DNA from 3 places in the Paenibacillus sp. EKM301P genome. Region 3 is predicted to be linked to each of the others. Evidence: predicted binding sites of a transcription regulator. Region 3 holds the regulator's gene; each other region holds the start of a gene.
The links. The regulator Rex, encoded in region 3, represses fermentation and respiration genes when NADH is low (regulators of the CRP and FNR family bind a similar motif). The targets are predictions, from matches to a motif close to TTGTGAAATATTTCACAA.
Positions count from the first base shown of each region.

Region 1: the regulator Rex is predicted to act here: its motif matches at 5,055-5,072, upstream of HFD99_RS09190 (formate/nitrite transporter family protein).
Region 2: the regulator Rex is predicted to act here: its motif matches at 8,494-8,511, upstream of HFD99_RS19925 (DoxX family membrane protein).

Region 1 covers NZ_JAALFM010000003.1:216,743-227,456, reverse strand. The annotation lists partial or broken gene HFD99_RS09220 (LLM class flavin-dependent oxidoreductase) at 1-60, shown strand, start outside; gene HFD99_RS09215 (hypothetical protein) at 66-398, shown strand; gene HFD99_RS09210 (hypothetical protein) at 511-1,194, shown strand; gene HFD99_RS09205 (ABC transporter ATP-binding protein) at 1,515-2,408, shown strand; gene HFD99_RS09200 (glutathione peroxidase) at 2,524-3,000, shown strand; gene HFD99_RS09195 (FAD-dependent oxidoreductase) at 3,392-4,753, shown strand; gene HFD99_RS09190 (formate/nitrite transporter family protein) at 5,147-5,992, shown strand; gene HFD99_RS09185 (molybdopterin-containing oxidoreductase family protein) at 6,349-8,481, shown strand; gene HFD99_RS09180 (MFS transporter) at 8,528-9,775, shown strand; gene HFD99_RS09175 (GNAT family N-acetyltransferase) at 9,880-10,374, shown strand; gene HFD99_RS09170 (GNAT family N-acetyltransferase) at 10,480-10,714, opposite strand, start outside.
Region 2 covers NZ_JAALFM010000010.1:10,872-21,585, reverse strand. The annotation lists gene HFD99_RS19970 (sirohydrochlorin chelatase) at 1-513, opposite strand, end outside; gene HFD99_RS19965 (YerC/YecD family TrpR-related protein) at 513-803, opposite strand; gene HFD99_RS19960 (hypothetical protein) at 1,033-1,548, shown strand; gene corA (magnesium/cobalt transporter CorA) at 1,555-2,514, opposite strand; gene HFD99_RS19950 (amino acid ABC transporter ATP-binding protein) at 3,054-3,782, opposite strand; gene HFD99_RS19945 (amino acid ABC transporter substrate-binding protein/permease) at 3,775-5,223, opposite strand; gene HFD99_RS19940 (inorganic phosphate transporter) at 5,465-6,454, opposite strand; gene HFD99_RS19935 (DUF47 domain-containing protein) at 6,469-7,083, opposite strand; gene HFD99_RS19930 (DUF3048 domain-containing protein) at 7,272-8,366, opposite strand; gene HFD99_RS19925 (DoxX family membrane protein) at 8,618-9,136, shown strand; gene HFD99_RS19920 (hypothetical protein) at 9,522-10,445, shown strand; gene HFD99_RS19915 (dioxygenase family protein) at 10,518-10,714, opposite strand, start outside.
Region 3 covers NZ_JAALFM010000001.1:115,769-126,482, reverse strand. The annotation lists gene HFD99_RS00555 (biotin--[acetyl-CoA-carboxylase] ligase) at 1-525, shown strand, start outside; gene panB (3-methyl-2-oxobutanoate hydroxymethyltransferase) at 871-1,779, shown strand; gene panC (pantoate--beta-alanine ligase) at 1,776-2,714, shown strand; gene panD (aspartate 1-decarboxylase) at 2,707-3,090, shown strand; gene HFD99_RS00535 (tetratricopeptide repeat protein) at 3,173-3,805, shown strand; gene dinG (ATP-dependent DNA helicase DinG) at 3,964-6,846, shown strand; gene HFD99_RS00525 (redox-sensing transcriptional repressor Rex) at 6,874-7,527, shown strand; gene HFD99_RS00520 (amidohydrolase) at 7,514-8,815, shown strand; gene HFD99_RS00515 (cell wall elongation regulator TseB-like domain-containing protein) at 8,853-9,377, shown strand; gene HFD99_RS00510 (hypothetical protein) at 9,850-10,383, shown strand; gene HFD99_RS00505 (AAA family ATPase) at 10,376-10,714, shown strand, end outside.

The DNA of each region.
Region 1 (10,714 bases), on a different contig from region 3:
AAAATGAAATCTATACGTCTCATGGCTGAAGCATTTGGACTGTCCTCTGTACAGGCTTAATGCGAATGGCCAGAATTTTGTTGATGCTATACAGAATATTAGAAGTTTGGAGCGCAAAGAGGAGCCGATGCGATCAGCACGGCTCCTCTTTTATTCCGAAATATGCTTATTATAAAAATGATAAAGATTATCAACTTACAAGTTTGGAATATAGAGGTAAAATCTATTTATTCCTTCTCTTGACCAAAAACACCAAAAAATATAAAAACCCAAAAATAATACTTATTAGAAATGAGGTTGATAATGTACTAAAAATAAAATCAGACGCAGGTAAAGTGAAGAACTTAGTCGCTCCATTAACTGTAGATGAATGTGTTGGGCCTTTGATGAAGGAATAATATATACCTACCATAAATCCGTAAGACAAATACTTAATTAGTTTTTTTTCAAATTTACTCATAACGATAACCACCCTAAAATTATTTTTTTGGAAAAGGAGAATTTCAAAAAATGAAACCAATTAAGGTAATAACGAAAACCGCAATTTTGGCAGCAATGATGGCACTATTACTCCCATACGTCCCCCTTGCTTCTGCAAGTGAATCACCAAATCCGTTATCTTCCAGCATACAAGCAGAGGCAGGTAAATGGGAAAAAACCGATGAAATAACATCCGCACATGGACAAGTATACAAATATATAGATCCGACTAGCAGTGTTGGAGAGGATGTTTATTACTATTATGTCAATTATAATGACTTGACGCAAGAAAAAGGCAATAAAGGTGTTGTTAGTCCACAGTCTTGGGGAATTGGCCCAATTGTTAAAACTAATGAAAATAAAGGATATTGGGTTGATACTAACAATGCACTTCGTGTAAGTACCTATTATGGACCTGGCAGTGCAAAACTTACAGTATCATCTTCAATTACAGCCCAAGTAGAAGGATCGATTTCGGGTTCTGCGGAAGCTATTGAAGCGAGCATGGGATTTAGTTTAAGCCAGGGTTTTTCTCTATCTGATGAATACTCTGTGAATGTTCCTAAGGGAGAAAGATGGGTTGTTAGTGCTTTCCCACGATATGAAAAACATAGATTAGGAGTTTATGATCCATACCCATGGGGAGATTCCTTCTTAGGTTATGTTATGGTGTCTAAGCCTGTGGGGGTTGCCTTCAGAGTCGATAAGCATTAAACAGGTAAAATAAATATATCTAAAATTAAAACAGGAGCCGATGCGATCAGCACGGCTCCTATTTTGTTGCAGAATTTCTCAAAATAACAATATAGGGGTAGGAGAGCGCTGCTGAGAGCCATCAGACCGCATAAGTAAACTCATCATAGGTGAATCGTTATAGCATCCGATGCGGTCCAAGATTTAAAGGAATATGTGAGTTAACACTTGATAATGATTATCAATATCTTTATTATATAAAGATAGAATGAAGTTTTGATGAATGTCGTGCGTTAAGCCCGTGATTATATATATTGGATTAGGGAAAGGGATGATTCCAAATGTTTCGTCTGAAAACGGCAAATCTGGATATTGCTTATGAAGATCGATTGATAGTAGAAGATCTGAACGTAGAAATACCGCAAGGGAAAATTACAGCGTTGGTGGGTGCAAATGGCTCCGGTAAGTCGACCATTCTGAAAACGATGGCTCGCATCATGAATCCTAAAGGCGGTAGCGTTCTGTTGGATGGTAAATCCATTCATAAGCAATCCACCCGGGAGGTAGCCAAGCAGTTGGCTATTTTGCCGCAGAATCCGACGGCACCGGAAGGATTGACCGTGACGGAACTGGTATCATACGGACGTTTTCCCTATCAAAAAGGTTTTGGCTCCATGAAAGCGGACGATCGCAAAATGGTAGAGTGGGCCATCCAAGTAACAGGAATGAGCGAATTTCACGATCGTCCGATTGATCAGCTTTCTGGGGGGCAGCGTCAACGTGCCTGGATTGCTATGGCGCTTGCACAAGATACGGATATACTGTTTTTGGATGAGCCGACTACATTTTTGGATATGGCGCATCAACTGGAAGTGCTGCATCTGCTGGAGTATCTGAATACTTCGGCAGAACGCACCATTGTTATGGTCGTGCATGACTTGAACCATGCAGCCCGATATGCTCAGCATATGATTGCGATCAAAAAAGGGAAAGCGAAGGCGGTAGGAGCCCCGACGGAGGTTATGACGCCAGATGTGCTGCGTGAGGTGTTCGGAATTGAGGCGGATATTGTTACTGATCCTCGTACGGGGGTACCACTCTGTCTTCCGTATGCTTTGGCTGGTCAGCCTGCGGTAAGCCAAGCAGTAAAGGGAATGAATGTAGAAGAGAAACAAACGGTGGGTTCTGTTGCCGAGCGGCGTGATGCTAGACCACAAGTAGCAGCAAGAGGTTAGAGGGTGCGCCAAGTGGCAGCATCACGGTAAGGGTTTGTGAATATTGGCATGTCCGTCACGTTTTGGGTAAAATAGGTTGAGAACCTAAACCAAGCGACATGAAGGAGGATGCTATATGTCTGTCTATTCATATAATGCCGTAACACCAGCCAATCAGGAGGTTTCTCTGGAAACTTACACAGGTAAAGTGCTGGTTATTGCGAATACCGCTAGTAAGTGCGGACTTACCCCGCAATATGGGGATTTGCAAAAGCTTTATGACGAATATAAGGATCGGGGACTCGTTGTTTTAGGCTTCCCTTGCAACCAGTTTGGCGGTCAGGAGCCGGGCAGCAGCGAGGAAGCGGCTGAATTTTGTCAATTGAATTACGGGGTTAATTTCCCGGTATTCGCTAAAGTGGATGTGAACGGACCAGATACAGCCCCTCTGTTTGAATATCTGAAGAAGCAACAGCCTGGAGAACAGGAAGATGGTACAATTCAGTGGAATTTTACAAAATTCATTGTGAATCGTGAAGGTGTGCCTGTGGGACGCTTTGAGCCCAAGGAGTCACCGGAAGCGATGAAAACGGCCATTGAGCAGTTATTATAATAGCTTCGTGTAATTCCAAAGTATATGTGTAAACAAGGTCTGATTTCCGCTTGTCTTAGGGGAAACGGACCTTTTTTTATTCCCTACATACGCATTTGCCTAAAGATTGACGTATCGTGTGAAAGTCTGTTCCAGGAGCATAATCAAGAGGCAGGTAGGGAAAACTGAATGGAGCAAAAAAAGATTTCAGCAAACGGCTGAGTTCAGATATCCTTGCCTTTTAAAATGTGGACAAATTGTGAATATCATAAAAAGCTATTGTAATGTGAAAAATATCACACTATAATAAGCACATGAAGTGAAATAAATCACAAGAAGTAACGAGTTATATAAGTGAAAGTATTCACAATTATTATACATTTTATGCCCACACACCAAGGAGGAATTCAACATGAAAGTAGCAGTTATCGGATGTACACACGCAGGTACGGCAGCCATAGTCAACACAGCTAAATGTTATCCAGATGCCGAAATTACGGTCTATGAGCGTAATGACAATATTTCATTTTTATCTTGTGGTATTGCACTGTATGTAGGTGGTGTCGTCAAAGATCCGCACGGATTGTTTTATTCGTCCCCAGATCAACTGGCTGATATGGGTGTAGTGACCAAGATGCTTCATGAGGTAACGAGTGTAGATACAGCGGGCAAGACGCTGCATGCACGTAATCTCCAAACCGGTGAGGAATTTACGGATACATTTGATAAATTGATTGTGACTACTGGATCGTGGCCAATTATTCCGAAGCTGGAAGGCATTGAACTTGATCATATTTTGCTCTGCAAAAACTATAATCATTCGAATGAAATCATTGAGAAAGCCCAGCACGTACAGAACATTACTGTCGTGGGAGCTGGATACATTGGTGTTGAGCTTGTAGAAGCTTTTCAAATGAACGGTAAGAACGTAACGCTGATCGACAGTGCTGATCGTATATTGAATAAGTATTTAGACCATGAGTATACAGACCGGATTGAGAATTCCCTGAGAGAACATGGCATTAAGCTGGTACTTGGCGAGACAGTAAGTCGTTTTGAGGGGACTAACGGTAAAGTAAGTAAGGTCGTGACCTCCAAAGGAGAATATGAAACAGAGCTTGTTATACTCTGTATCGGTTTCCGACCTCAAACGGATCTGCTCAAAGGTCAGGTAGATATGTTGCCTAACGGTGCGATCATTGTGGACAATTATATGCAAAGTAGCTGCCCAGACGTGTTTGCAGCAGGCGACAGTTGTGCAATTCGTTATAATCCGACTGGCAAAACAGCTTATATCCCATTGGCGACCAATGCGGTTCGTATGGGTACGCTGGTGGCGCGTAATCTGGTACAACCTACCATTGCCTACATGGGAACACAAGGAACCTCGGGTATCAAAATTTACGAAGATAATATTGCGGGAACAGGAATGACGGAAGCCGCAGCAACGGACGAGGGGATGACTGTAGAAGCTGTAACCATTGAGGACAGCTACCGTCCTGAGTTTATGCCGACTTCTGAAAAGGTGTTGCTGAAGGTTGTATATGAGCAGGAGACACGGAGAATTGTTGGGGCACAAATTATGTCGAAGGTCGATTTGACGCAATCCATTAACACCCTGTCTGTAGCCATTCAAAATCATATGACCATTGATCAGTTGGCCTTTGTCGATTTCTTCTTCCAGCCGCACTATAACAAGCCTTGGAATTTCCTGAACGCGGCAGGTTTGCAGGCATTGCCTACAATATCCGAACGGAACCCAGTTACTGTATAATCCGATTTGTCTGTGACATTGTTCATAAGTTTGTCAACAATCTGAAAGCGTACGGATGAATCCTTATAGTACAATATAGAGAGCATAAGGATTAGGGGGAGAAGTAGATAATGGGTTTGTTTTATATCCTTTTTCTTGTAGTTGTCGCAGCCATCGGTCTGGGCGGAGTACTTTGGTTCTTGAAAGCCGTTGAAAAGGAAGAATATAATTAAATGTAAAGCGCATAGCACCGCAGTAGCAGTAGATGTAATAAAATAGAAAGACAGTCCTTTTTCGAGGGCTGTTTTTTTTATAGCTGAGAAAGTGATTTTTTTCACAAACAAAATCACTGATTTTAAATAAAATATGAAAGAAGAATATTTTGTTTAAAAGATATTAAAGGAGCGGGGGCAGATGGCAAGCTATAAACCGGGGCAAATTGCCGAAAAGACGGTGGAAACAGGAGTGGCCAAGGCGAACAACCCGTGGACTGTGGCGGTGGTATTGGGATTTTTGGCAGGTGCATTTATTGCACTCGGGTTTTTGCTGGATATACGCGTTATTGCAAGTGCACCTAAAGAATGGGGAAGCATTGCTACCTTTATTGGAGCTGCGGTGTTCCCTGTAGGTCTGGTGTTAGTTTTGATAGCTGGTGGGGAATTGCTGACCGGCAATATGATGGCAGTCCCTTTGGCGAGATGGGCAGGGCGAATTAAGACAGGGGCCATGCTTCGTAATTTGGCAATTATTACGCTCAGTAATTTTGCAGGTGCATTATTTGTTGCGTTTTTCTTTGGGCATGTTCTAGGCTTGACCGAAACGGGTCCTTACCTGGATAAAGTGGTGGATATGGCAGGACATAAGCTGCATGAAAGCTTTTTGCAGTCTTTTATATCAGGTATAGGATGTAACTGGCTCGTAGCACTGGCTGTATGGATGGCATATAGCACAGACTCTATCGGCGGCAAAATTATGGGAATTTGGTTCCCGACCATGGCCTTTGTTGCTATTGGATTCCAGCACGTTGTTGCCAATATGTTTCTCATTCCGGCGGCTATATTTGCAGGTCATTTTTCGTGGGCAGAGTATGTTATGAATTTCATTCCGGTCTGGTTGGGGAATTTGGTAGGAGGCAGTCTGTTTGTGGCTGGAGCCTACTGGCTGGCCTATCTGAAAAAAACTCAAGCCAACACACATTCCGTGAATGAACCTCAAACTACTTCTTCAGTTACATCCAAGCCGTTGAGTGATCATGCATAATCACGTTACTTTATGAAGCAATAAACAAAGCAAATCCGCCATGACAGGCCCGGGGGAACGAAACCTGTCATGGCGGATTTTTTTGGGAGTGGTCCATGATTTGGCATGGAGGATGAGTGTGCTCTCGTCCATAATGCCTTGATCTCTTTTACCCTGGGTATGTAATGATGAAACAGAATGATAAAAAAATAATTATACTTTTTAAAATTCCGTTTTGCTCTATGCAGCAGACGGATTTTTTTATATTTTGGAGAGCTACTGTGTGGTAAAATCCTTCTCTTGCCATAGGCCAAAGCTGTAGATATGATAAGAACAGTGTAATTTTTGGAAACGGTAACGGAAAGGAGCATTTAACCATGGATCATCGCAATAGCGCGCCTCTTGAGGCCACACTTCAACAAAATTTACAAAGAGGACAGCGGATGACGGAGCAGCAGAATGGTATTTTTCCGGCTGTATGCCCGTTGGATTGCCCGGATACGTGTGGGCTCCTGCTTCACAAGGAAGATGGAAAGATAGTCAAGGTGACTGGTAATCCGGATCATCCCATTACCAAAGGGGCTATATGCAACAAAGTCCGCAATATGACCGAGCGCGTATATGATCCGGATCGGGTGCTTTATCCGTTGAAGCGTGTAGGTGCCAAAGGGGAAGGGAAATTTGAACGAATTAGCTGGGAGGAAGCGGTCGATACCATTACAGGTCGGTTCAAGGAGCTGATACGTACGGATGGACCGGAATCCATACTCCCCTACAGCTTTTATGGCAATATGGGCGTATTGAGTGTGGATGGAATGGATCGTCGCTTTTTCAATGCACTGGGTTCAAGCCAGCTGGATCAGACAATTTGTAGCGTGGCTGGGAATGAAGGCTGGGCATCCGTTATGGGGTTTAAGGGCGGCACGAGCCCGGAGGATACAGAAGATGCAGATCTCATTATTGTATGGGGTGGAAATGTCATTAGCACCAACATGCATCAGGTCGTATTGGCTGAGAAAGCACGTAAAAAAGGTGCTAAGGTGGTCGTAATTGATGTTCATCGCAACCGGACGGCGCAATGGGCGGATTGGTTCATTCCATTATATCCGGGTACAGATACGGCGCTTGCGCTGGGGGTTATGCATGTACTGTTTGATCAGGGACTGACAGACGACGAATTTTTACATCGCTATACTGTAGGTCACGAGGAACTGCGCGAGCATGTTAAGACCTATACACCAGAGCGGGTTTCGCGGATTACCGGCGTGCCGAAAGAGGATATTATCCGTTTGGCGGAAATGTACGGAAAGGCGCGAGCGGCCTATATCAATATTGGAAATGGGCTTCAGCATCATGATAATGGCGGTATGAACGTACGCGCAGTTACATGCTTGCCTGCACTCACTGGACAATGGTTGAAGCACGGCGGAGGAGCGTCGCGCTCCAATGGCGCTTATGCCAAGATTAACAGCGCCCATCTGGAGCGTCCTGATCTGCGACAGAACCCGGATGCCCGGGTGATCAACATGAACCGGATTGGAGAAGCGCTGCTACAAAAGGAACAGCCGATTAAGGCGTTATTCGTATATTGTAGTAATCCAGTAGTTGTAGCACCCGATTCGCAACGGGTAACGGAGGGATTTGAACGAGAGGATCTGTTTACGGTTGTTCATGACCTGTTCCTTACTGATACGGCCTGCTATGCAGATATTGTGCTGCCTGCTGCGTCTTCTTTTGAAGGAACAGATCTATACAAATCGTACTGGCACCACTATATCCAGATGCAGAAGCCTGTTATTGATCCGCTAGGGGAAAGCAAAAGCAATTATGAGCTATTTAGCCTGCTCGGACAGGCAATGGGCTTTGATGAAGCTGTCTTTACGGAAAGTGAAGAGGATATGATCGCAGGCGCGCTTGATAATCCAACGAACCCTTATCTCAATGGTGTAACCTTGGATGCCTTAACAAAGTCGCCTTTTGTAAAGCTCGATATGACGCCAAAGGCTACTTATTTGGAGCGTTTAACTACGCCTTCAGGCAAGATAGAGTTGTATTCGGAAAAGATGAAACAAGCAGGTCTGCCTGCATTGCCCTCCTATGTACCGCTGGTCGAAGGGTATGACGGAGAGCATCGGCCGCAAGCGGATGATCGTTTTCCATTGATGTTTGTTTCACCGCCAAACCATAATTTTTTGAATTCTACATTTGCTAATTTGCCCAAACATCAGCGCTTGGAACGGGAGCCCTTGCTGCAAATTCACCCGGAGGATGCTCAGGCAAGAGACATCGCAGATGGTGATCCGGTTATCGTCTGGAATGACAGGGGAATGTATGAATTGAAAGCCAAGGTCACCGATCTGATGCTGCCCGGCACGGTGATTAGCCAAGGATTATGGTGGAAAGGCAAAGGACGCAGACAGCGCGCCAATGCGTTAACCTCTGACCGGCTGTCGGATATGGGGCAGGGGGCTACTTTTTTCTCAACGGTGGTGAATGTGAAGCGCCAATGAGAAACTGCCTTTCATGGCGCCAGGTGCAAAAGGAGAAGCAAAACATATGAAATGGTTGGAGTCTTATCCGAAAGAAGTAAAAGTATTTCTCATTGCCAGCCTGATTAATTCCGCCGGAAGTTCCCTCATGTGGCCGCTCGTTAGCATGTATGTATTTGACGAACTGAACCGTAGTATGGAAGACGCGGGGATTGCAATTTTAGTGCAGTCTTTAGGCGGAATTTTTGGTCAAGTGCTGGGCGGAGCCCTTTATCATCGTATTGGAGCCAAGCAACTGATTGTCGGCTCACTGGCCATGAATGCGTTGGGACTTCTCTCGCTTCCATTTACCAGTGGTCATTGGGTGGCTTTTGTCATCATGATGGGCTTTATCGGCTTTTTTAATGTGGTATCTGTGCCTGCGATTCAGGCCTTTGTAGGTTTTCGTTTTGCTGACCGGCGTGGAGAGCTGTTTAATATCATTTATGTCGCGAACAATATTGGGGTGGCACTCGGAACGGGACTGAGCGGCGTTCTGGCCGACCTTTCCTATCAGCTCAGCTTTGTGATGAACGGGGTGACTTCTGCGGTATTTGCTGGATTCTTCTGGTCTTATCTAAGCAGGGTAGATCGGGAAGAGGGAGAAGTCCAGCTCAGCAAGTCTGTGATGAAAAAAGAAGAAGTACCCGCTCGGTTGCTGTTTCGTGATACCAGGCTGTATCTCTTTGTGGGGTTAGGCTCGCTTTTTTTATGGTTCGGCAATTCGATCTGGAATACGGGAGTCTCTCCCCATATTATTGAACAGGGCTTGCCTAAAACGATGTATGGATTATTATGGACGTTGAATGGTATTCTCATTTTTGCCGCACAACCTATTATTTTCTGGATCAAACGACTGTACGCTCATCACGCTTCTGCGCAAATGACATGGGCTGGAGGATTTTATTTGGCAGCTTATATTGTCATACTGGGCACACAGAACTATACTGGGATGATATTCGCTATGGTACTGGCGACTCTGGGAGAAATGCTGATTGCACCTGCGGTTCCAGCATTCCTGTCTGATTATGGAGGTCGGGGCGCACCCTTTTACATTGGACTTGTGGGGGGCATTGGTGCAGCCGGACGGGTGATGGGACCTTATTTTATGGGGAAGTTGTATGATGGCGGTGGGTTACCTCCTACACTTTGGCTGGCAGCGGGCGTAGCGGTGTTGTCGATTCTATTTTTCGTCCTGCATAGCTGGTTGAATCGTTACCGTCACAATATGGGTGATTTTGATACTTCTTCCAAGGTGGACGTTCCCAGTTCTTAAGTCCTAATAAAAGTTCAGTAATGAGCTGCGATTATGGTACAATAAGTGACGAATGGTTGTAGTTATTGCTTCAGGAAAGCCTTCACAGGAAGGATTGAAAGGAATTGTTTACAAGTCAACCCTTGACGATACGTCATTCGGAGATGAAGGATGCTCCTGATCTGATTGCGCTGGATGAATTGGTATGGAATGAACGCACGGCTCCTGCTTCGCTGTCATGGAAGTCGCGCGGAGAGTTTCTGCGCAATACGCCTCCAGGCTCTCAACTGGTCGCCATCGAACAGGAAGTGCTCTGCGGGTATATTGGATTTCGTCCTCCAACGCTGTTGGCTAGTAATTGTCATGTACTCGAAATAAATATAGCTGTGCGTCCAGACTATCATCGCAAAGGTATTGGGACGGCGCTCATGAACTCCATGAAGGAGATTGCGGCTGCGGAGGGCATACGCAAGTTAAGTTTGCGTGTACTCTCCTGTAACACGGAAGCCCTTATGTTTTATGAAAAATGTGGTTTTGCAATTGAAGGGCGACTGCATGAGGAGTTTTATATCGCAGGTCAATTTGTGGATGATGTTCTAATGGCCTATTTCTTAAAATAGACCGGAGGATACAGACAGGCAGCAACATTCGGTTGTGATGTCCAGCTCATAATCAACAACGCCGCAGACCTGATCAGGCCTGCGGCGTTGTTGTGCAGTACAAGGCTATCGAAGTTGCTTCCATTCATTCTGGAGCATACCATACACTGCGTGGTTCATATAGCCATCTGGCAGCAACTCTGCTTCGCGTACAATGCCTTCGAGCACAAAGCCCAGGCGTTCTGGAATACCGCGGCTGCGGCGGTTTGTCGTTGCACAACGGATTTCGACCCGATGCAAGTCCAACTCCATCAACGCATATTCGACGAATACGCGGCAGGCACTGGTCATGAGACCCTGT
Region 2 (10,714 bases), on a different contig from region 3:
ACCACTCACGTTTTGCACCGTACGGGCCAACGAGGAAATCCCTTGCTCCCAGCGCTGAAGAAAGCCGTTGTGCGCGCTCCCGTGTCCTACGAGTAAAATGACCTCGCGCGCAGGATCGACTGACAACGAGCGAACCTTGTCCCACACCATGCGGGCAACATCTTCGCCATCATCCAATGGACTACCAAAATGCACACGTGCCTTCAATCGAAAGGGTTCCAAATCTGTTTCTTTGTCTGGCGCAGCTTTGACTCCCAGCGCATAGCTAATTTCATCTATATGCGTACTGCCTGACGACACAAACAAAGGAATAACCAGTAAATCTGTTACCCCCAAGGCTTCCAGACGGTCAATCCCATTTTGAATCAATCTTCCTTTAACCGTTTCCAAAAATGAAACCTCTATCGGCATTTCTTCCAGCAATTGAAGCTTTGCAACTGCCTGATCCACCTGTTCCACCCAATATGGCTCTCTAGAGCCATGGCTGATGACTAGTATCCCAGGGCTCTGCATTAGCGGCCCAGACGTTCCAAAGTCATTTTATACCCGTCATTCCCATAGTTCAGACAACGTTTCACACGTGAAATGGTGGCTGTACTGGCGCCTGTCTCAGCTTCAATCTGATTATATGTGCTGCCTTTGCCAAGCATACGGGCAACCTCCAGACGTTGGGAGAGGGATTGAATTTCATTAATTGTGCACAGATCATCAAAAAATACATAGCACTCTTCCAAATTTTTAAGAGTTAAAATAGCTTCGAACAATTGATCAATACTTTTATCATTAAGCTTTTTAAGCTGCATAGATTATCATCTCCCAAAGGTTACAATCTCTCCTCATTGTACTCGACAAATAGTTAGTTTTTCAAGCATTAACGGTTTCACGCATTACAGAACAACATTACATGACTACAGAAACTTCCTGTACGAATGCCCAAATCCGCTTTTATACCTCATTTCAGGACACGTGCCTAAACCCACTGTGCGTTTGTAACATACAGTAGAGTATCAATCTGCAAAGGAATGTGATCTCATGCCTGGACATTACTATCATCGGAGGGCGCAAACGCGTTCCATTTCCGATCCGTATAGTTCAACTCCTTACCCTGGACTCGATCCCTACAGCGAGGTTCCGCAAGTCGATTCCTCCGCCGTGGTGCCTTATGAGGCACCAGCGAGCATAACAGATGCCGCCGTGGTCACGCCAGACCCCGCCCCAGCCAAAGGAGGCCTGCTTGGCGGTCTTGGCAATCTTGGTAATCTCAACGATATTAAAGGTATTATTGACCGTATGGGCGGTATTGACGGGATTGTTGCTACGGTCGGCAAGGTACAAAAGATCATGTCTAGCGTGCAGCAATTTGCTCCGATGGCAAAACTGATTATGGGCTCGCTCCCAGCATTCAACAAAAACGCAAGCAAAAAAACGACAACACCAATTACTGAGGAACTGGATGAATATACCCCACCACGCCGACGCCGGAAAAAGACACAGCGCAAAAGTACCACAACCCCGCGCAGACGTCCGCGCAAACGCACAAGAAAGTAGGCTATTTTATTTAAACCAACCTCGGCGCATAAACCACACCACCATCGCAACACTCAATAAGAACATAAAGAACAGTACGCCAAAATATCCATATTTCCAGCCCAACTCGGGCATATTCGAAAAATTCATACCATAAATTCCTGCAATCAGCGTCAAGGGCATAAAAACGGTCGTAATTACGGTCAGCGTCTTCATAATTGAATTCATGCGATTGGAATTAAGCGATATGTAACTGTCTCTCAGGTCGGCTGTCATCTCGCGGTCGGCCTCCAGCATGTCCGTCAGCTTCAATAAATGATCATAGATATCCGTAAAATAAGCCATATGATCCCCTTGACCCTGCACATGCTGCGAATTCAAAACTCGGTACATCAGATCACGCATCGGTACGATCGTACGGCGCAGCTTGAGCAACCTGCCACGCAGGTCAAATACCTGCTTCATTAATTCCTCTACCGATTCGTGTGCGCCCAAACCTTCCAGTTCGGCTAATTCATCCTCAATGATGAAAAGGCTTGGAAAATAGTTGTCTACCAGCTTGTCCATCACCGTATAAGCTGCAGCCAGCGGTCCGCGAGACCATATTTTACGTTCGTTCGCATGCTCGACAATCCGCTCCCAAGCCTGATCCAGCTCCTCTAGTTCATGATGGTGATATGTAACCAAAAAACGGCTGCTAATAAACATATCTACCTCTTCCGCCTCTAATGTATCTACATCAAGCGCATGTACCACCAGAAACTGTACATTCTCGTAATAATCCAACTTGGGACGTTGCAGAACATGCATACAATCCTCTACAGCCAGCGGGTGAAAATGAAAATAACTCGTCAGCAGCTCTGACTCTTGATCTGTAGGCTCGTTAAAGTCAGCCCAGATCCATATGTAATCTTCCATGACAATCTGCTCTAACGGTTGTCCCACCGTCACCTGATGATCGTGCCCTATAGTCAATGTACGTATCACCGTACGTCCCCCTCGCATATACTGCCGTCTTATGTGTTATTTATATTTTATATAAGCCATTCCACATTATACAAATCTCAAGTTCTAGGTTTCATATGCTCTAATGAAGAAAAGGATATCTCCGGACCAGCACGCTCCCGAAGATATCCTTAAAATAATTCATTCGTTACCCCTTAAATCTTTTTTCATTTCTTATACAGTTGTGGGATGCCCGGTTCCACCATTCAAATCGAATGATGCTTACTCGCTATATCCCCCTCGGCGCAACAAGCAAAGCGCTGCGCCAATTCCCTCTGCCTATCCCCACCTATTTAAAAGTGGCGCAGGTTTTGCGACAAAGGAGCAGATTCAGCGGGCAGTAGCGTAGTGGTCCATTTGAATCTGGAGAAGCGAAGCGCTCGCCTTTGCCCCTGAATTCTAGCCTTTTCATGTGTCATACAATCCAAAAAAATTCAGGGGCAACAGCGATCGGAAGATCAAATGGAACGCGGAGCGGTCTCCTATGTCTTCGCCTGCACTCCCGGCAAACCCTGTCCCACTTACAATACTTTCTCCAAGAAACTAATGGTCCGCTCGTTTTTCGGATTACCAAATACCTCTTGCGGTGTTCCTTCTTCCACGATGTAACCACCGTCCATAAATACGACACGGTCACTTACTTCACGCGCAAAGCCCATCTCATGCGTTACGATCATCATCGTCATGCCTTCGCGAGCCAGATCTTTCATTACGCCGAGCACTTCGCCCACCATTTCAGGATCAAGCGCCGAGGTTGGCTCGTCGAACAGCATAATGTCTGGGTTCATTGCAAGCGCACGTGCAATCGCCACACGCTGCTTCTGGCCGCCGGAAAGCTGTCCTGGCAATGCATCTGCCTTATCGGCCAAACCTACGCGATCCAGCAACTTCATAGCTGTCTCACGTGCCTCTGTCTTCGTCTGTTTGCCCAGCTCAGTCGGCGCGAACATAATGTTCTTGAGCACCGTCATATGCGGGAACAGATTGAAATGCTGAAACACCATCCCTATATTTTCACGGACCTTGTTAATGTCCACGTTTTTGTCACCCAATTTGTAATCATCGACGATGACCTCACCAGCTGTAATTTCCTCCAGCATATTCATACAACGTAAAAACGTACTTTTCCCTGAACCCGAAGGTCCAATGACGCATACAACTTCGCCTTCCCGTACTTGCATGTCAATGCCTTTTAGCACCTGGTTACTGCCATAGCTTTTTTTCAGGTTTTTAACGATAATCTTACCCACGGCGAACTCTCCCTTCAAGACGGTTGGAAATTTTGGTCAGGACTGTAATGACGATAAGATACATCACCGCAACGACCAGCCAAATATCAAAGGATTGGAACGTCCGTGCAATAATGATTTTGCCCGATTGGGTCAATTCAACCAGACCGATAACCGACAAAATCGACGTATCCTTCAACGTAATAACCAACTGATTGATAAACGACGGGATCATGATTTTCACAGCTTGTGGCAAAATGATTTTCAGCATGGCTGTCCGGTATGGCAAACCAAGCGAACGAGCTGCTTCCATTTGTCCCGGATCAATGGACTGAATACCCCCGCGGATAATTTCGGTCACATAAGCACCAGCGTTTAGGGATAACGTCAACACCGCCGCGACAAAAAGCGGCATTTTAAAATCGAGTGCCTGTGGGATACCGAAGTAAATAAAGAATGCAAGTACGATCAGTGGAATACCACGGAATACATCAACGAAAACAGTTGCAATACCGCGGAACACCTTGTTATGGCTCACTTTCATAAAGCCAAACACCAGTCCCAGCAAAAAGGCTACGAGCAAGGATACCAGGGTGTACAACAGCGTATTTCCCATCCCTTTAATCAACGCAGGCAGCGAAGCGGAAATGAGTTCCCAGCGGCTGCGTTCTACAGGAGCCACACCTTTGCCGGATTCTCCCAGGTATTTGGACATAATTTTGTCATATTCCCCGCTGTTACGAAGATTCACAAGCCCTGCATTGAATTTTTCTAGCAGCTCCGCATTTTTGCCTTGGTTGACAGCGAAACCGTAAGAGCCACCTTTTTCCTTATCAGTCACCAGCTTAAGACCATTATTCTGAGTCACACCGTATGCCAGTACCGGATAATCATCAAAGCAGGCAACCGAGTTACCTGTTTTAACTTCATCATACATTTGAGAAGAATCGTCGAACGGAACGGTAGTAAATCCATATTTTGCCTTAATGGATTCCGCGAATGTGTAGCCTTGTGTTCCTGTTTTGACAGCGACACGCTGTCCTTTCAAGTCCTCATAGCGTTTAATCGTATCATTATCCTTACGGACCGCCATGACAACACCTGAGTCGAAATAGGGCTCAGAAAAATCAAATTTTTGCTTGCGTTCATCTGTAATACTCATCCCGGCAATGACACCATCCACTTGATTCGTTTCAAGGGCCTGCACTGCCGCGTTAAAGCCAAGTGGCTTAACGGTATACTCAAAATTCTGGTCCTTAGCAATAGCTGCCAGTAAATCCATATCAATTCCGACAAATTTACCATTTACATCTTCAAACTCAAAAGGCGCGAACGTTGTATCCGTGCCGATATCATACTTTGTTTTATTTTCTGCGTGGGCCACTACACCGAAATTACCGGCCAGGGCAACCACAGAAAACAAACAAATCATGAGTGCTATTAGTTTTCTTGGTTTTTGCATAAGATCCTCCAGTCAGTTGAACGGTTCAAAGTTTTCTGTTTATTCTACAGGAGTTATTAAAAATTGACTACTTTGATGTCAGGTATTTTTTAAAAAACATCTCATGGAACTATCTGGATGTGTAAACTTTAGAGATGCATTTTTGCCCGAGAATGCCAATAAGCCCCTGCCGCAAAAAGCGGACGGAAGCTTATTGTGTATCCTATATTGTATGTTCTTTTTCTAGAAACCATGAAGAAAACTAGAAAAGAATTTTGAATATCAAACCTGACAATAGCGCAGAAATTGGAATCGTTATTACCCAGGTTATTACAATACGGCCAGCTAGTGACCAGCGAACCGCACTAAAACGCTTCGCAGACCCTACACCCAGAATCGCCGAAGTAATAGCATGAGTGGTACTTACTGGCAAATGAAGCAAAGTAGCTGTGAATATAACGGAAGCCCCCGAAACGTCGGCTGCAAATCCATTGATTGGGTCAATTTTAAAAATCTTAGTTCCCATCGTCTTGATGATCTTCCAGCCCCCAATAGACGTACCAAGCGCCATGGCTGTTGCAGCTGAAATTTTCACCCACATAGGTACTTCCAAATGGTCTTGATACCCTGCCGAGACGAGTGCGAACGTGATAATCCCCATCGCCTTCTGAGCATCATTCGTACCATGCGTAAACGACTGAATAGCTGCCGTAATCACCTGCATGGTACGGAAACCCTTGTTCACCGTATGCGGACTGCGATAAGCAAAGATGTATTTCAAAATCATCATCACAATGTAACCGACAACAAAAGCAATCAACGGGGAGAAAATAAGACCCTCAACAATCCCGATAAAGCCGCTCCAATTTAATTTATCCTGTCCTGCACCTACATACACCGCTCCGGCCAACGCACCAATCAATGCATGGGAAGAGGATGAAGGAATACCGAACCACCAAGTCAAGAGATTCCAGATAATAGCGGCGATCAACGTCGCAATGACGATATCAATTCCGTTCGTAAGCTTGGTTGGATCAGCGACACTTCCACCAATGGTCTTGGCAACCCCGGTAAACAAGATCGCTCCGAGAAAGTTCATAACCGCAGCCATAATAATCGCACGTCGCGGCGTCAATGCACGGGTCGAGACCGAAGTAGCAATTGCGTTCGCCGTATCATGAAATCCATTAATAAAATCAAATGCCAGAGCAAGAAAAATAACAATACCTAGTACCAGTAAACTTGTATCCATGTAAAAGGACTCCCTTACGAGTTACGCATAATGATGGATTCCAGCATATTTGCAACATCCTCGCATGAATCCGTTGTCGTTTCAAGGCGTTCGTACAATTCTTTGCGTTTAATCAGCTCAATAGGATCAGTTACAGTTGCAAACAGGTTTTTGATGCAAATACGCAGTAATTCATCCCCCTGATTTTCCAAATCATTCAGGCGAATGGTGTATTCACGAATAGCCAGCAATTTTTTCTGTGAAAGCAAATGTACAGCCTTTTGAATTTCGTAAGCTGATTGACGCAAAATATCAGCGAACTGCACAATATACTCGTCCGGCTCTGTAATGTTGTACATATAAAAACGAGAGGCTGTCGCTTCAAGACCGTCCAGCACATCATCCATGGTCGTTGTCAGTTCCATGATGTCGTCGCGTTCGAGCGGCGTAATGAAGGTCTTGTTCAACTCAGTAATAATCGTGTGTGTGTAATCATCACACTTATTTTCATACTTCTTCATCTCATTGGTAAACAAAGTCACATCTTGAAGATTTGAAGTATGTTGGGCAAAATAATCGGCTGCTTGCACGATCGTATCTGCCATATTTTCCAACGTCTCGAAGAATATATCCTTTTTCTTCAATCTCATAACGATTACCCCTTTACGAAAATATCCGCAACCTGTTTCGACTGCAATAGACAACCTTTGCTATCTTATCACACTCATCAATGTTTTTGTAATGTTTGTAAAAGCAAATTTCTAGATATACGTATACAATGCCCGACATGGAAGGTCATTATCCGACAATTTTTCCCTAAAAAGGAGTATTACGTTTTCTAATTTGCTTCTATTGTTACATGTTCGGCTAGTGAAGTATCTGCAGGTACCACATGTATATAGGATGTACCTGGCGTTAACGGGATTTCAACCCCATTTTTCATAAACCGAATCGCATCGCCAGATATATGCTGCCATTCAGCACGTATTAGCTTTCCTTGTTGAAACACCATGGCTTCTCCGCTACCGTCCAGCTCAACACTTAGTCTACCTACATCATCCAATGTTCGATGCCTCGTGCTCATCACAATCACATTGGCCGCTGAGAGCTGTTGATTATTATTTTGATCTAGATGTGACTTTTCGTTCACAAAACGCTTATATCGTTGATCAGCTGGATCATAGGTATAAGATACGCGATAGCTTTTTAACAAAAATCGGATGTGCAAAGAGGCGGCACTCTCGTCCACCATAACTGGAGTTTCGCCAGTTTTAAGATAACGATATACTGGAACCTCCGTCTGCTTGGCATACCCTTTGCTATCGCTTCCTTTACGCAGTCTGCTCACATCTGTGTATAAATTATGTGGAGGACGACGGTCTTTGCTTCGCCAGAAGTAAGCCCCTCCATTTGAAATCTCGTCCAGATGCTCCTTCCGCTGCTGCTGTAAAATCGCATAGGCATCTGTACTTCCCCCTGCATGTATCGGCAACGCACCATAGGTTTCGCCCAGTTCAATCAAATACGGTCGGATGCTTCGGACCGGACCGATCTTCACATCACCACCATGACTTTGGAAAAAAGCTACCAAACGGGTAATTCCGCCTTCTGCAAGAACTTCATATACCATGTCTGCCTGGCTAAGCCCCGCCTGTGGACGCGCAGCCGGAGCATTGTTAATCATGACAGCCAGCGGCCGCTCTATAACAGGCTGCTCCACCGGAAGCCCGGTAAGCGGAGCTGTAAATGCCGGAACAGATGGCTCCTTAGGTGGTTCAAGCACCTTTTTCTCTGTTTCTTGCTGGGTTGGTTTGGGAACGGATTCAGATTCACCCGTATTGGACAAAGCAGAACAAGACATCATTGTCATGCATAACAGAGCTGAGGTCATCACACGCAGCCAATGATTTCGTTGAGACATGGGCCCGGACAAGTTCATCCCTCCACATAGTTATTTTTCTCATTATAAGCTTTATTTCCTGTTTTTGTCTTGATTGAGGCATTACCTCTCTATAGAATACTTATCTGAAGACATTAAAATTTAAAAAAATATTTAGACTTTGTGATTTTTATCACAAATAACTGTAACTGAACCTAATACAATAAAGGTGTAGCAAAGATGATCATCCCAAACAAAATGAAATACAACCCATCATTATAGATTAAGAAAGAGGAGTGGTTTAAATGTTTAACAACTGGTTACGTGAGAACAAAGTAGCAATGTGGCTGCTGACTGTAGTACGGGTTTATCTAGGTTATGAATGGATGACCCACGGACTTGAAAAGCTGACTGGCGGATTCGATGCAGGTGGATTTATCTCGGGGGCCATTGCTAAAACAGGTGGAGATCATCCCGCTGTACAAGGCTGGTGGGGATCGTTCCTTGAAGCCTTTGCTCTGCCGAATGTCGGTTTGTTCAACGTCCTGATCCCATTGGGTGAGTTCTTGGTCGGGGTTGGCCTACTGCTTGGTACATTGACTACACTGGCTACTTTGATGGCTATGGTTATGAACTTCTCGTTCCTGTTCTCGGGCACAGTAAGCACCAATGCAATCTACCTGCTGGTTGAAATCTTCCTTATCGTTGCTGGTGCAAATGCCGGAAGAATCGGCTTTGACCGTTGGGTACTGCCCTTCCTGCGTGGACTGTTTGGTAAAAATAAAGATACTTATCAAACGGACCCCAATCGAAAAATAGCTTAACTATCCAAAAAAACAACCGTTATCCTCTGGCTAATGGTTGTTTTTTTGTGCAGCTATGCTGCTTCTCTTTGGTGTTTTTTGCAGCTATGCTCCTTCTCTTTGGTGTTTTTTGCAGCTATGCTGCTTCTCTTTGGTGTTTTTTTGCAGCTATGCTCCTTCTCTTCGGTGTTTTTGTGCAGCTATGCTGCTTGTATGTGTGACCATGCTGCCCCTCCTCTATTTAAATGAACAAAGGAGTCCTCAAGTCCACTCTGACTTGGAGACTCCTTTTTCGGATTCATCTTCCCCCACAAACGTTTACAAGTTGGATACAACATGGAATGTTCACGATACATTTACCCTGTACACTACAGTTACATCAAAGAACGCAATGGAGGGTTATATCATGAAAAAAATCACCAAAGCCTACCTCATGCTCGCAGCAGTAACTTTCACAGTACAGACGATCGGATTGGGATCTACGACATCAGCCAAAGCAGCGACATCTACTACAATATCTCAAGCAGAAGGTGTGCAACATATTTCGAAAACCTTCGAGCAGCTACTACGCCAACCAGGCAAGTTACCTCAGGCATTCACTTATTTACAAAAGCATATCCAATCCATTCCGGCCTCTCAAGCTACCATCCTAGTGCTACACTTGGAAAATGCACAAAAACAGCAATTGGATTCATATGCACAGGCCTTATATCCGATCTCTATTCAAACTAAGATTAATCAAGTCTATAAACCTGGTGATTCGTTCACTAATGTAATGAGCCGGACAAGTGATACAAAGCTGAAAAAGCTACTCACTCAATCAAGAGATGCCGGCTACAAACTTGAAACCGCAGAAGGCATGTTTTACCCAGTCATCAATTATGAGAAATATAAAGTATTCGGAAATAACATTACCGCAGATATCCGAGACTATATTGACATCATGGCGACGGAATCTGGACAGCCGGCTACCAAGGATGCAGCATTACACATCGGTTATCAACAGTTAGCCGGAAGAGTGCTGGCGCAAGAGTCGTTTATAACCCAATATCCACATTCCAATCGTACACAAGCAGTCAAATCATTACATGATCTCTATTTCTTCTATACTTTTTATGGTACGAACAATACACCATTATTCGATGATGACACCAACAAGATTCGCCCCAATGCCAAAAAAGGATATCAGCTCGTCGTTCAGCGCAACAGGGATTCGAAGAGTCCCTACATTCAAAAGCTAAAGGCATTTATGACACTACTAGATCAAAATGAAGATAAGCGAACTACGCAAGTATCCGCCTGGCTAAAAAAGAACGTGCCTGCTAATTAATCAAAGAGGAACAGACCAAAAGAACTTCCAACCCCACACACCATGTGGTTTCGGAAGTTCTTTTTCTTACATTTACAGATCACTTTCTTGACCAAAAGCCCAACAATTGAGACTCAATGAGCCAAGGACATACGACTGAAATAGCTTACGCGCGGAGCGATCACGATCCGCAGCTCCCATCACGTAAAACAATGGTGAAAAATGCTCTATTCCATACGAAGGAACCGCCTGCTTGGCATACGGAGCCTTCTTGTCATATTGGAACAGAT
Region 3 (10,714 bases):
CCCCAGCTAACGCTGTTAACAGGCGTGGCGGTGTGTAGGGCTATTCGCCGACTGACGGGTGTAGAGGCAGGCATCAAATGGCCCAACGATCTGCTGATTCATGGTCGCAAGGTATCCGGTATTCTGCTGGAATCTGCAACAGAGGATCAACGGGTTCGGTACTGCATTGCAGGGATTGGCATTGACGTTAATTTGAATGTAGAAGATTACCCGGAAGAGTTATCCCATGTAGGGACATCTTTGAAAATAGAGGCAGGGCTTGAAATTGACCGTACTGCGCTGATTGCTGCTGTTTTGGAAGAAATGGAGCAGCTAAGCAAGCTATATGCCGATCAGGGGTTCCAGCCTATAGCCATGCTGTGGGAGGCGTTATCCGTGACGATGAACCGCAGCGTACGGGCACATACGGGACAAGGGATGGCGGTAGAAGGTACAGCGGTTGGCTTGGACCCTTCAGGAGCACTTGTAATTGAAACGGACCACGGTGAGCGAATCCAGGTCATATCAGGGGATATACATTTGTAGAAGCGACCCTAGCTGAGCATACGACCACAATCTTTCTGTTTCCTGTGTAAAACTTCACGTGAAAAAGCTGATATTTTTTGTTATACTGTGCAGGAGGCGGCATCGGACGGTCCGAGCTGCACTCCAAGGGCACATGCTCTACTTTAGTAAGTTTGTAAGACCATCATAACTTCATTTGAAGGTTACGTTGGATTCTGCTCTGAGCCGAACAGGACCGAGACAGAAGGGACGATCTCAAAATGAGTGTCTTTTTTGGCTGTTCGGACCTTTTGATGACGCAGATGTACAGGCGTTCATAAAAGGTTATTTTTTGTGCCAAAAAAAGATGGAAGGGAGCCATTCACAATGGCAGGAAAACAAGCACTGAATATTGTAAAAATGAAAAAAATGAAGCAAGAGGGCATTCCGCTCAGTATGCTGACCGCCTATGATTATCCATCGGCAAAAATAGCCGAGGAGGCGGGAATTGATATCATTCTCGTGGGTGATTCGCTGGGTAACGTAGTTCTTGGTTACGATTCGACCATCCCAGTGACCCTGGATGATATGGTGTACCATTCCCGGACAGTGGCAAGAGGCGCCGAGCATACGTTCATCGTAGCGGACATGCCTTTTATGACATATCACGGCAGCATATCTGAAAGTCTTCAAGGCATCCGTCGTCTGATGCAGGAAGGACATGCGCATGCTGTTAAATTGGAGGGCGGAGCTGAAATTGCCGATGTCGTAAAAGCGACTGTTCAGGCAGGTGTACCTGTGCTAGGACATATCGGACTTACTCCGCAATCGGTTAATCAGATTGGCGGTTATCGCATTCAAGGTAAGGACGAAGCAGACGCACGCCGCTTAATGGCTGATGCCAAGGCGTTAGAGCAGGCGGGTGCCTTTGGTATTGTACTGGAATTGGTGACTGAGGAAGTGGCAACGGCGATCTCTAAAGAACTTTCCATTCCAACCATTGGAATCGGTGCAGGACGTGGATGTGACGGTCAGGTACTTGTTTATCACGATCTAATTCAATATGCATCGCCATATTTCAGTAAACGTTTTGTTAAAACCTATGCCGATGTAGGCGGCTTGATCCGCAGCAGCATTGAGCAGTATGTGAGCGATGTGAAAGGGCGGGCATTCCCGGCCGCAGAGCATGTGTTCAGCGCGGATGATCGCGTTGTGGAGTCCCTGGAGTCCTTGTACGGTCAGGCAAAAGGACAAGCGCAGGAACAAGCTAAGGAAAAGGTGGAATCACAGTCATGATCATCGTAAGAGAAGTGGCTCAACTGCGTAAGGTTATTGCCGAGCGTCGGCAGCTTGGGGCCAATGGAGCAAAAATGCTACACGATTCTGCCTCTGTACAACAACATAAAGTCGGCTTTGTACCAACAATGGGATACCTGCACGAAGGGCACGCGAGCTTGATGCAAAAGGCGCGTGAAATGGCAGATACGGTCGTGCTTAGTATTTTCGTTAATCCAATTCAATTTGGACCTACCGAGGATTTGGACAGCTATCCTCGCGATGAAGCTCGTGATCTGGAAGTAGCACGGCGCGAAGGCGTGGATATTGTCTTTTTGCCGACTGTAGCAGAAATGTATCCACAGCCAACTCAAACCAAAATTCGCGTATCCGCTTTGACAGACCGCTTGTGCGGCGCTTCCCGTCCTGGCCATTTTGATGGTGTGACTACAGTGGTAGCCAAGCTGTTTAACATGGTAGGTCCTGATTTGGCCTTCTTTGGCATGAAGGATGCGCAACAGGTTGCTGTGCTTCAACAAATGGTGACTGATCTTAATATGAATGTGACCCTCATACCTTGTCCTATCGTTAGAGAGGCCGATGGTTTGGCCCTTAGCTCCCGTAATGTCTATTTAAGTGCGGAACAGCGAGAGCAGGCGTTAGTGCTGTCCCAGTCACTGCGCAAGGTGCAAGAAGTGAGCGAAGATATTGTGCAGAACACCATTACGATTGAGCAGTTGCGTCAAATGGTGGAGTCGACCATCGCCTCATCTCCTTTGGCAGATATTGACTATATTGAAATATTAACATTTCCTGGCCTGGAGCCCCTTCGCCCTGAGCAGCGCCTATGTGATGTGCAAGAAGATGTCATTGTTGCGCTAGCCGTAAAATTTGGGAATACCCGACTGATTGATAATATAAGAATACAGAAAGTGGAGGTACTTTCCCATGTTTAGAACTATGATGAAATCAAAAATTCACCGCGCGACGGTTACCGAAGCTAACCTGAACTACGTGGGAAGTATTACCATAGATGAGGATTTAATGGAGACATCGGATTTACTGGAGAATGAAAAGGTTCAAATTGTAAACAATAATAATGGAGTTCGACTGGAAACCTATGTGATCCCCGGACCGCGTGGGAGCGGCGTGATTTGTCTCAACGGTGCGGCAGCCCGTCTGGTCCAGCCCGGTGATACAGTCATTATTATTTCCTATGCTTCCATGTCAAATGAAGAGGCCAAAACATACAAACCAACTGTGGTATTTGTGGATGAACATAATAAACCAGCCCAAACGATGAACAAGGAAGTACATGCAACGATCATGTAATGAATGGGAATGCGGATGAAACCCGTCTTTTAAGCGAAAAATGTGAGTGTATTAATCCATCTTTCGTAAGGGCGGGATGCACATGTTCCAGCATGTATTCGCAGAAATGAACAGCATGTTAGATGATATCGTGAAGCATTACCCATCAGCCCAGGGCCCCCGCAGACAGGAGCTGCTACAGCACTGGAGTCTGCTGCGGAGAATGAGTGACGGAATTATGGATGAGTGGCTGGCCTTTGAGGAAAAAATGGTTTACCTGCGTGCAGCAGGATTTTCTGCAGAGGCCGACATGTCTGACGCTGAGCTGCCTGAAAAGGAGCTACCGGCATTTAACCGGGGGCAGGGGTATTATCGCTTACTTATGTACCCGGAGGCAATCCAGCAATTTGAGCAGGTGCTACAGCATTTTCCGAACAGCTGGCAGAGTCACATGTATATGGGAATGGCTCATTTTCAACTGGATGATCCAGCAGAGGCTATAAGCCAGTTTCAAAAGGTGCTGCACCTGACTGAACAGCCAGGGCTAAAAGCGGTCATCTATAATGCGCTGGGTTGTTTGATGGCAAAGCAGGCTGACGTAAAAGAGGCGCAAAAATATTTTGCTCTCGCGCATCAGTTCGATCCAACGTTGCCCGAGCCACTGCACAATATGCAAGCCTGTTTGTCCGGTGTCGAAAAGCTTCGCTACGACAGCTCCATGTTGACCTGGATGTAGTTGTCAGACACCGAGTAAGACGATGCATGCCCACCTCTCTTAGGCGGCGTGTGCATCGTCTTTTTTGGCTGTCTTAATTTCCAAACAGGCAATCTTCTGCTATGCTATTATACAGAGTTATTATTATTGTATGTGTCATAAGAAAGGATTAAGCTCGAATGAAATTTGCGGTATTGGATTTTGAAACGACAGGCACCCAGTCCGCGGATGACATCATTCAAGTCGGACTTGCAATTATAGATCATGATAACAGCATTTCCCGTGTTTACGGCTCTTATGTAAACCCTGGCAGATCTATTCCACCTTTTATCACCGGATTGACCGGAATTACAGACGATGACGTCAAGGATGCACCTGCACTCGAAGAAATGATGATGGAGCTCGTGCCTATGCTGGACGATGTCGTACTCGTCGGTCATAACGTGGCGTTTGATTTTAATTTTTTGCAAAGCGCTTTGGACCGGTGTGGATATTTACCCTTTAGCGGTAGAATTTTGGATACGATGGATTTTCTGAAAATTATGTTTCCATCATTATCTTCTTATCAGCTAGGTTTTGTTTCCTCAGAGTTTGGGCTGGCGCATGACCGCCCTCATCAAGCAGACAGCGACGCGTTGGCTACGGCTGAGGTGTTTTTAAAGTGTCTGGGTGAGCTTCAAGCACTGCCTCTGATAACGATACAGCGGCTTAGCGATTTGTTCGCAGAGGAAGACAGCGACCTGGGTTGGTTTCTTGACGGCATACGAGAAGAGAAAGAGCTAGATCCTATTCAGGATTTGGAGAAACATCAGTTTTTTCGTCAGCTTGCGCTTAAAGTGGAAGATTGGACTGAACTGGCTGCTCCACGCAGAGAAGATGACCCGAATCCACTGTCAGGCGTTTCCTTTGAGCAGTATATGGATGATGTACGGGACAATTTGCGTTCATCCTTGAGCCAATATGAGGAGCGCGAGGCGCAGATACAAATGATTGAGGGTGTAAATCAAGCCCTGAGTCAAGATAAGCATTTGTTGATTGAGGCGGGTACAGGAACAGGGAAGTCCCTGGGCTATTTGCTTCCGTCACTGTATCACAGTGTAAAATATGGGCAGAGGGTCACCGTAAGCACGCATACCATTAATCTGCAGGAGCAATTGCGAGAGCGTGATATTCCGATGCTGACCAAAGTGATTCCGTTCCCGTTCCGGGCTGCCATCTTTAAGGGACGGGGGCATTATTTGTGTCTGCGTAAGTTTGAACATAAAATAAACAGAAGAGACTTCGCGACACCAAAGGAAGACTTGATTACAGCGGCTCAAATGATTGTCTGGCTGACTCTGACAGAAACCGGTGATGATGAGGAACTAAACCTGAGCAACCGTGGAGGGGATTTTTGGGAAACGGTAGCTAGTGATTCCGAGTCCTGTCTTGGTCGTTCTTGTCCATGGTTCCGCAAATGCTACTATCATCGTGCACGTCATGAAGCTGGAACAGCGGATGTGGTTATAACGAATCACTCCAAGCTGTTCACCGACGTCAAAGCAAGTCATCAGTTGCTGCCTAGCTATGAACACTTGGTGATTGATGAGGCACATCATCTAGAGGAAGTAGCTGGTAAGCACCTGGGCATGCATATGAAATATTTCACACTCGTGCATACGCTGACTCGATTGTTCAAGGACAGCAAGAATGGGCAATTGCCTTCGTTACGTCAGCAGTTGGCAAAGTCGGGGCATGAGAAGTCGACGGAATGGGCCTCGGTCATTGATCAGTTGTACCCACTTGTGTTAGAGGTTAAGGAAACTTGGGACCTACTAAGCGATAAGCTGTTTGGCATGTTACCAGAGCGAACTGATGCCACACCAGGTGAAACGGGGCAATTTTCTTCGCGTCTCAAACCGTCAGCCAAGCCTGCAAAGTGGGATCAGGCGGCGGCATTGGAAAATCAGCTTTATGTAACATTGAGCGAAATTTTGCGCAAGGGCGACAAGCTGATGCTGGATGTCAAGGAAGAACATGACGATTATGCGGCGGATAGTCTCATTACAGATATCACGGGTCTGCTTAAGGATTTGGCGGGGATTAGGGAAAATTTGCGCTTCTTTATACGACTCGATGATGAAACAACCGTATATTGGCTTGAAGCGAGTGGACAATTCCGTAGTAAATCATTGCAATTTTATGCGGTGCCCGTCGATGTGAGCCGCCAGTTGAAAGAAATGTTTTTTGACAAAAAAAGAAGTATTATTCTGACATCTGCTACTTTATCAGTAGATAAATCGTTTCAGTACATGACCGATCAACTCGGTTTGCAGGAGGCAGCAGATCAAGGACGATTAATGACGTCACAGCTCCCATCACCCTTTAATTATAGGGATCAGGTGTTGCTGGTCATTCCGCGAGATTTTCCGAGTGTGAAGGGCAGTGTAGGAGATGCACATTTTGTAGAGATGCTCGTTAGCTCTCTAGGAGCGACTGCCCAGGCAACGCGGGGGAGAATGCTCGTTCTGTTTACTTCCTATCGGATGCTCCGGCAAGTGTATGAGCCGCTCAAAGAGGCGTTAGCGTCCAGCGATATTACCGTGTTAGGACAAGGTGTGGACAGTGGGAGTCGCAGCAAGCTAACCCGCCGTTTTCAGGAAGCGAAAGCTTCTGTATTGCTGGGAACCAGTAGCTTCTGGGAAGGCGTCGATATTCCAGGGAAAGCTTTGACTTGTCTGGCTATCGTTCGCTTGCCGTTTCAACCGCCCAACCACCCGTTACTGGAGGCCAAAAGCGAGTTGCTCCAGCAGAAGAAGAAGAATCCATTTATGAAGCTGTCTGTACCACAAGCAGTTATTCGCTTCAAACAGGGATTTGGGCGATTGGTACGTACAGCGAGCGACCACGGAGTCGTCATCGTTTACGATACGCGTGTGATCGAATCCTATTATGGAAAGCACTTTTTGTACTCGTTACCGGGACCAAAAATGGAGCATATGCCATCGGAGCAAATGGTGCCTCGCATCGCCGAATGGCTCCAATCCGCCCCGGAGACTGAGGCACAACGGACGGACACTTAAAGTCCGTTACAATTAGGGGGAGCAAGTATGAAATCAGATAAAATTTCAGAGGCTGTCGTACGGAGATTACCCGTATATTTACGTTATCTGAATGCACTGCACAAACGGGAGGTGGCTACGGTCTCTTCTCAAGAGCTGGGACAGAGGTTAGATTTGAATCCGGCCCAAATTCGTAAAGATCTTGCCTATTTTGGCGATTTTGGTCGGAAGGGCATCGGTTACGATGTTTCTTATCTAATTGAGAAAATACGCCATATCCTGAAAATCGACCAGCAAATTAATGTAGTATTGGTCGGAGCAGGTAATCTGGGTCAAGCCCTATCGAACTATAATGCTTATTTAAAAGACAATATGAAGATTGTGGCGGTTTTTGATGCGTTCCCGGATAAGGTTGGGACCAGAATCAATACTTTGGTCGTACAGCCGATGGATGAACTGGAAGCGACTGTGAAAGAAAAAAATATACGAATCGGGATTATTACTGTACCTGATTTTGAGGCACAGCACGTAGCTGATAGGCTGATTGAGAGTGGAATTGGAGCGATTTTGAACTTTGCACCTATCATTCTCAAGGCACCGGCTAACATTCGGATACATGCCACAGACTTTACAACTGATTTGCTTAGCCTCGCTTATTATCTGGAGGACGGAAAGGAAGAAGCACAATATGACAGTGAATAAATGGATGATTAAAAACGGCTCGTTTGCCGTGAATGGACCCGAGGCTGGGGTAATCCATGGTTTTATGATTGTGGAGGATAGCCGTATTACTTACATTGGCGAGACTTTGCCTGCGGGTGAGGAAGAGACAGAAGCAATCGACGGCAAGGGGTTATTGTTTTTACCTGGTCTGATCAATACTCATGGTCATGCGGCGATGTCTCTGCTGCGAGGGTATGGAGATGATTTGGCACTTCAAGTGTGGCTTCAGGAAAAAATGTGGCCTATGGAAGCCAAGTTTACATCTACGGATGTGTACTGGGGAACTTCTTTGTCAGTGCTGGAAATGCTGAAAGGTGGAACCACGACTTTCCTGGATATGTACGATCATATGGATGAGGTGGCTCGTGTAGCTGAAGAGTCGGGCATTCGTGCAAGCTTGATGCGTGGAGCCATTGGACTCTGTTCAGAAGAAGAACAGCGGATTAAGCTAGCTGAGGCCGTGACTTTTGCGCGTAACTGGCATGGAAAAGCAGACGGACGTATCACAACAATGATGTCTCCTCATGCCCCATACACATGCCCGCCTGCGTTTATTGAGAAATTTGTTCAAGCAGCACATGATCTCGATTTACCATTGCATACGCACATGTCCGAGACGATCGCCGAAGTTGAACAAAACGTACGCGACTACGGCTTGCGTCCAGTTGCACACCTAGATAAGCTTGGCTTTTTCTCCCGTCCTTCACTTGTTGCCCACGGCGTTCACTTGAACGACGAAGAAATAGCTTTGTTAGCGGAACGAGGTGTGGCGGTATCGCATAATCCAGGCAGCAACTTGAAGCTGGCAAGTGGTGTAGCTAGAGTGCCTGAATTGCTGCGTGCAGGAGTTACTGTTTCACTCGGAACAGATGGTCCTGCCAGCAATAATAACCTGGATATGTTCGAGGAAATGCGTCTGGCAGCACTCATTCACAAGGGAGTATCTGGCGACCCAACGGCAGTTCCTGCAAATGAAGCACTACGTCTGGCAACAGAGTATGGTGCAAAGTCGATTGGTTTAAAAGAGGTAGGAGCGCTGGCAGCAGGCAATAAGGCTGACTTTATCGCGCTAGATCTGGATCAGGCCCATTTCTTGCCGCGTACAGATCTTATTTCCCATGCCGTATACTCTGCAAGTGCCAAAGACGTGGCTCATGTGTGGGTAGACGGCCGTCAGGTTGTGAAAAATGGCGAATGCCTGACGATGGACGAGGAACGTATCAAACATGAGGCACAAGCCGCCTTTGAAGGGCTGCTGTCGCGCTAATTTAGGTGTCACATCCCCTTAGAGAGGAAGCACAGGTTTGAAAAATAAGAAGAAATGGATAGCGGTCGCCATTTTGGCCGTAATACTGATCCTGGTCAGCATTTTCTGGTATTATTCGTATGTTACTCAAGACCAGGTGGCTGAGAAAAATGCCGCTATCATGAAGGCCAAGCAATCAGGTGGTCTGGTTAGCACGACTCAGACTTGGAAGTCTGTGTGGGATCAGATATATTGGGTAGTTCAAGGAAAAAACGCACAGAATGAAAATATAATGGTGTGGGTTCCTTTTCAAAAAATGGAGGGGCAACCTAACATACCTGCCGCAGATCCAAGTGGTGTTCATACCGAGCTGATGAAAAACGGAGTCGACGAGCAAAAAATGACAGCAATAATTCAGCAGCAACTTCCAAATGCAAAAATTGTAAGGCTCCAACCGAGTGTGTTCAATGGCGAATATGTATGGCAACTGTTTTACGATGATGAAAGCCATCACAACTATACCTTTTACCGTTTCTCAGATGGAGCATCGACGGGGATAAAGTATACTTTGCCTAATTACTAGCACCATGTTAAGAGTGTGGATTGGTGGCTTGGGAGTACCCAAAAGCGTTAGGAGCGCTGCGTAGTCCATTTGATCTTACGATCGCTTCGCTTCTGCAGATTCAAGTGTTCCACTCCGCTGGCTGACAGCTATGGGGCCACTCCAAATAACTTTTATACTCAGTCTATATAGCTTGGAATGATTGAAAGTATTAGAAAAAGACGCAAATACGATTTAATTCGTATTTGCGTCTTTTTACTTAATGCTCCGCAAAGCTGGACTAAAAGCCAGAAGCATCTTTTTGCCTTATCACAACTCCTCCACACATTGCCTTCGATATTAGATTTACGTTATGATATACTATATTTTATAAGTGATAGACAAAAATGATAGATAAATGAGTTGCTGATCATTATAAGATCATGCAATTTGGTTGTTTGTTGACATTCGTCCCGTTTCTTCTGGGTTTTACATTTTGAGAGGAGGATGTTGTTTGAAATTGCGTGCAGTTCCTATTGTTGTGGCGGCCGTTTTGGCAGCCTTGTTAATGTTTGGAGGATGGTTCATTTACCGTCAGGTTACAATGCAAAGTCCTCTGGAAAAACTGGTATCTCAATATCCAGGCGTGACAAGCGCTCAAATAGATATTAAACAGGATCAGGTGGTATTGAAACTAGATCTCAAACCGCAGGCGGATGTGGCCGGATTAGTCGATGTGGTTAAGCAAAAAGGGCAATCCATCATTGGCAGCCGCACCATTAAGCTGGATATCGCAGATCGTTCCAATTCAGCACTGAATCAATGGTGGTCTGAGGCTATGTTTCCTGTAGCCGAAGCGATGGAAAATAAAAAGTATACTCAAATTTCATCTACAGTTGAGCAGATGAAAAAGAAAAAGACAGGTATCAAGGCTGATACCGATATGGATTCGAACAATGTCTATATCCGACTCAGCGAAGGCAATGCGACGAAGTTTATCGTTTTGCCACGTCAATCTCAGCAAATGGGGGTATGGCCTAATGCCTAGATGGATCAAGGAAATATTAATCGGTATTGTGCCGGTGGCCATTATATTTCTCGTTTTTATTGGGGTAAACATTATCCCTCTTCTTGTTGCGGGCGTGATGCTCAGTGGCTTGTTAATGCTCATGCATGCTCGTGGCGGCTTGGCCGTAGGTGCCGGGCAAGAGCGCAAACGTAAAAAAAATGGTCCGGACAAGCTGACTTTTGAGGAAATTGGTGGACAAGAAAGCGCTAAACAGGAATTGCGTGAAGCCTTGGATTTTTTGAATCGTCATGATGAAATTTCCAAGTTTGGCATTCGTCCATTGAAAGGCGTTTTGCTTACAGGCCCTCCG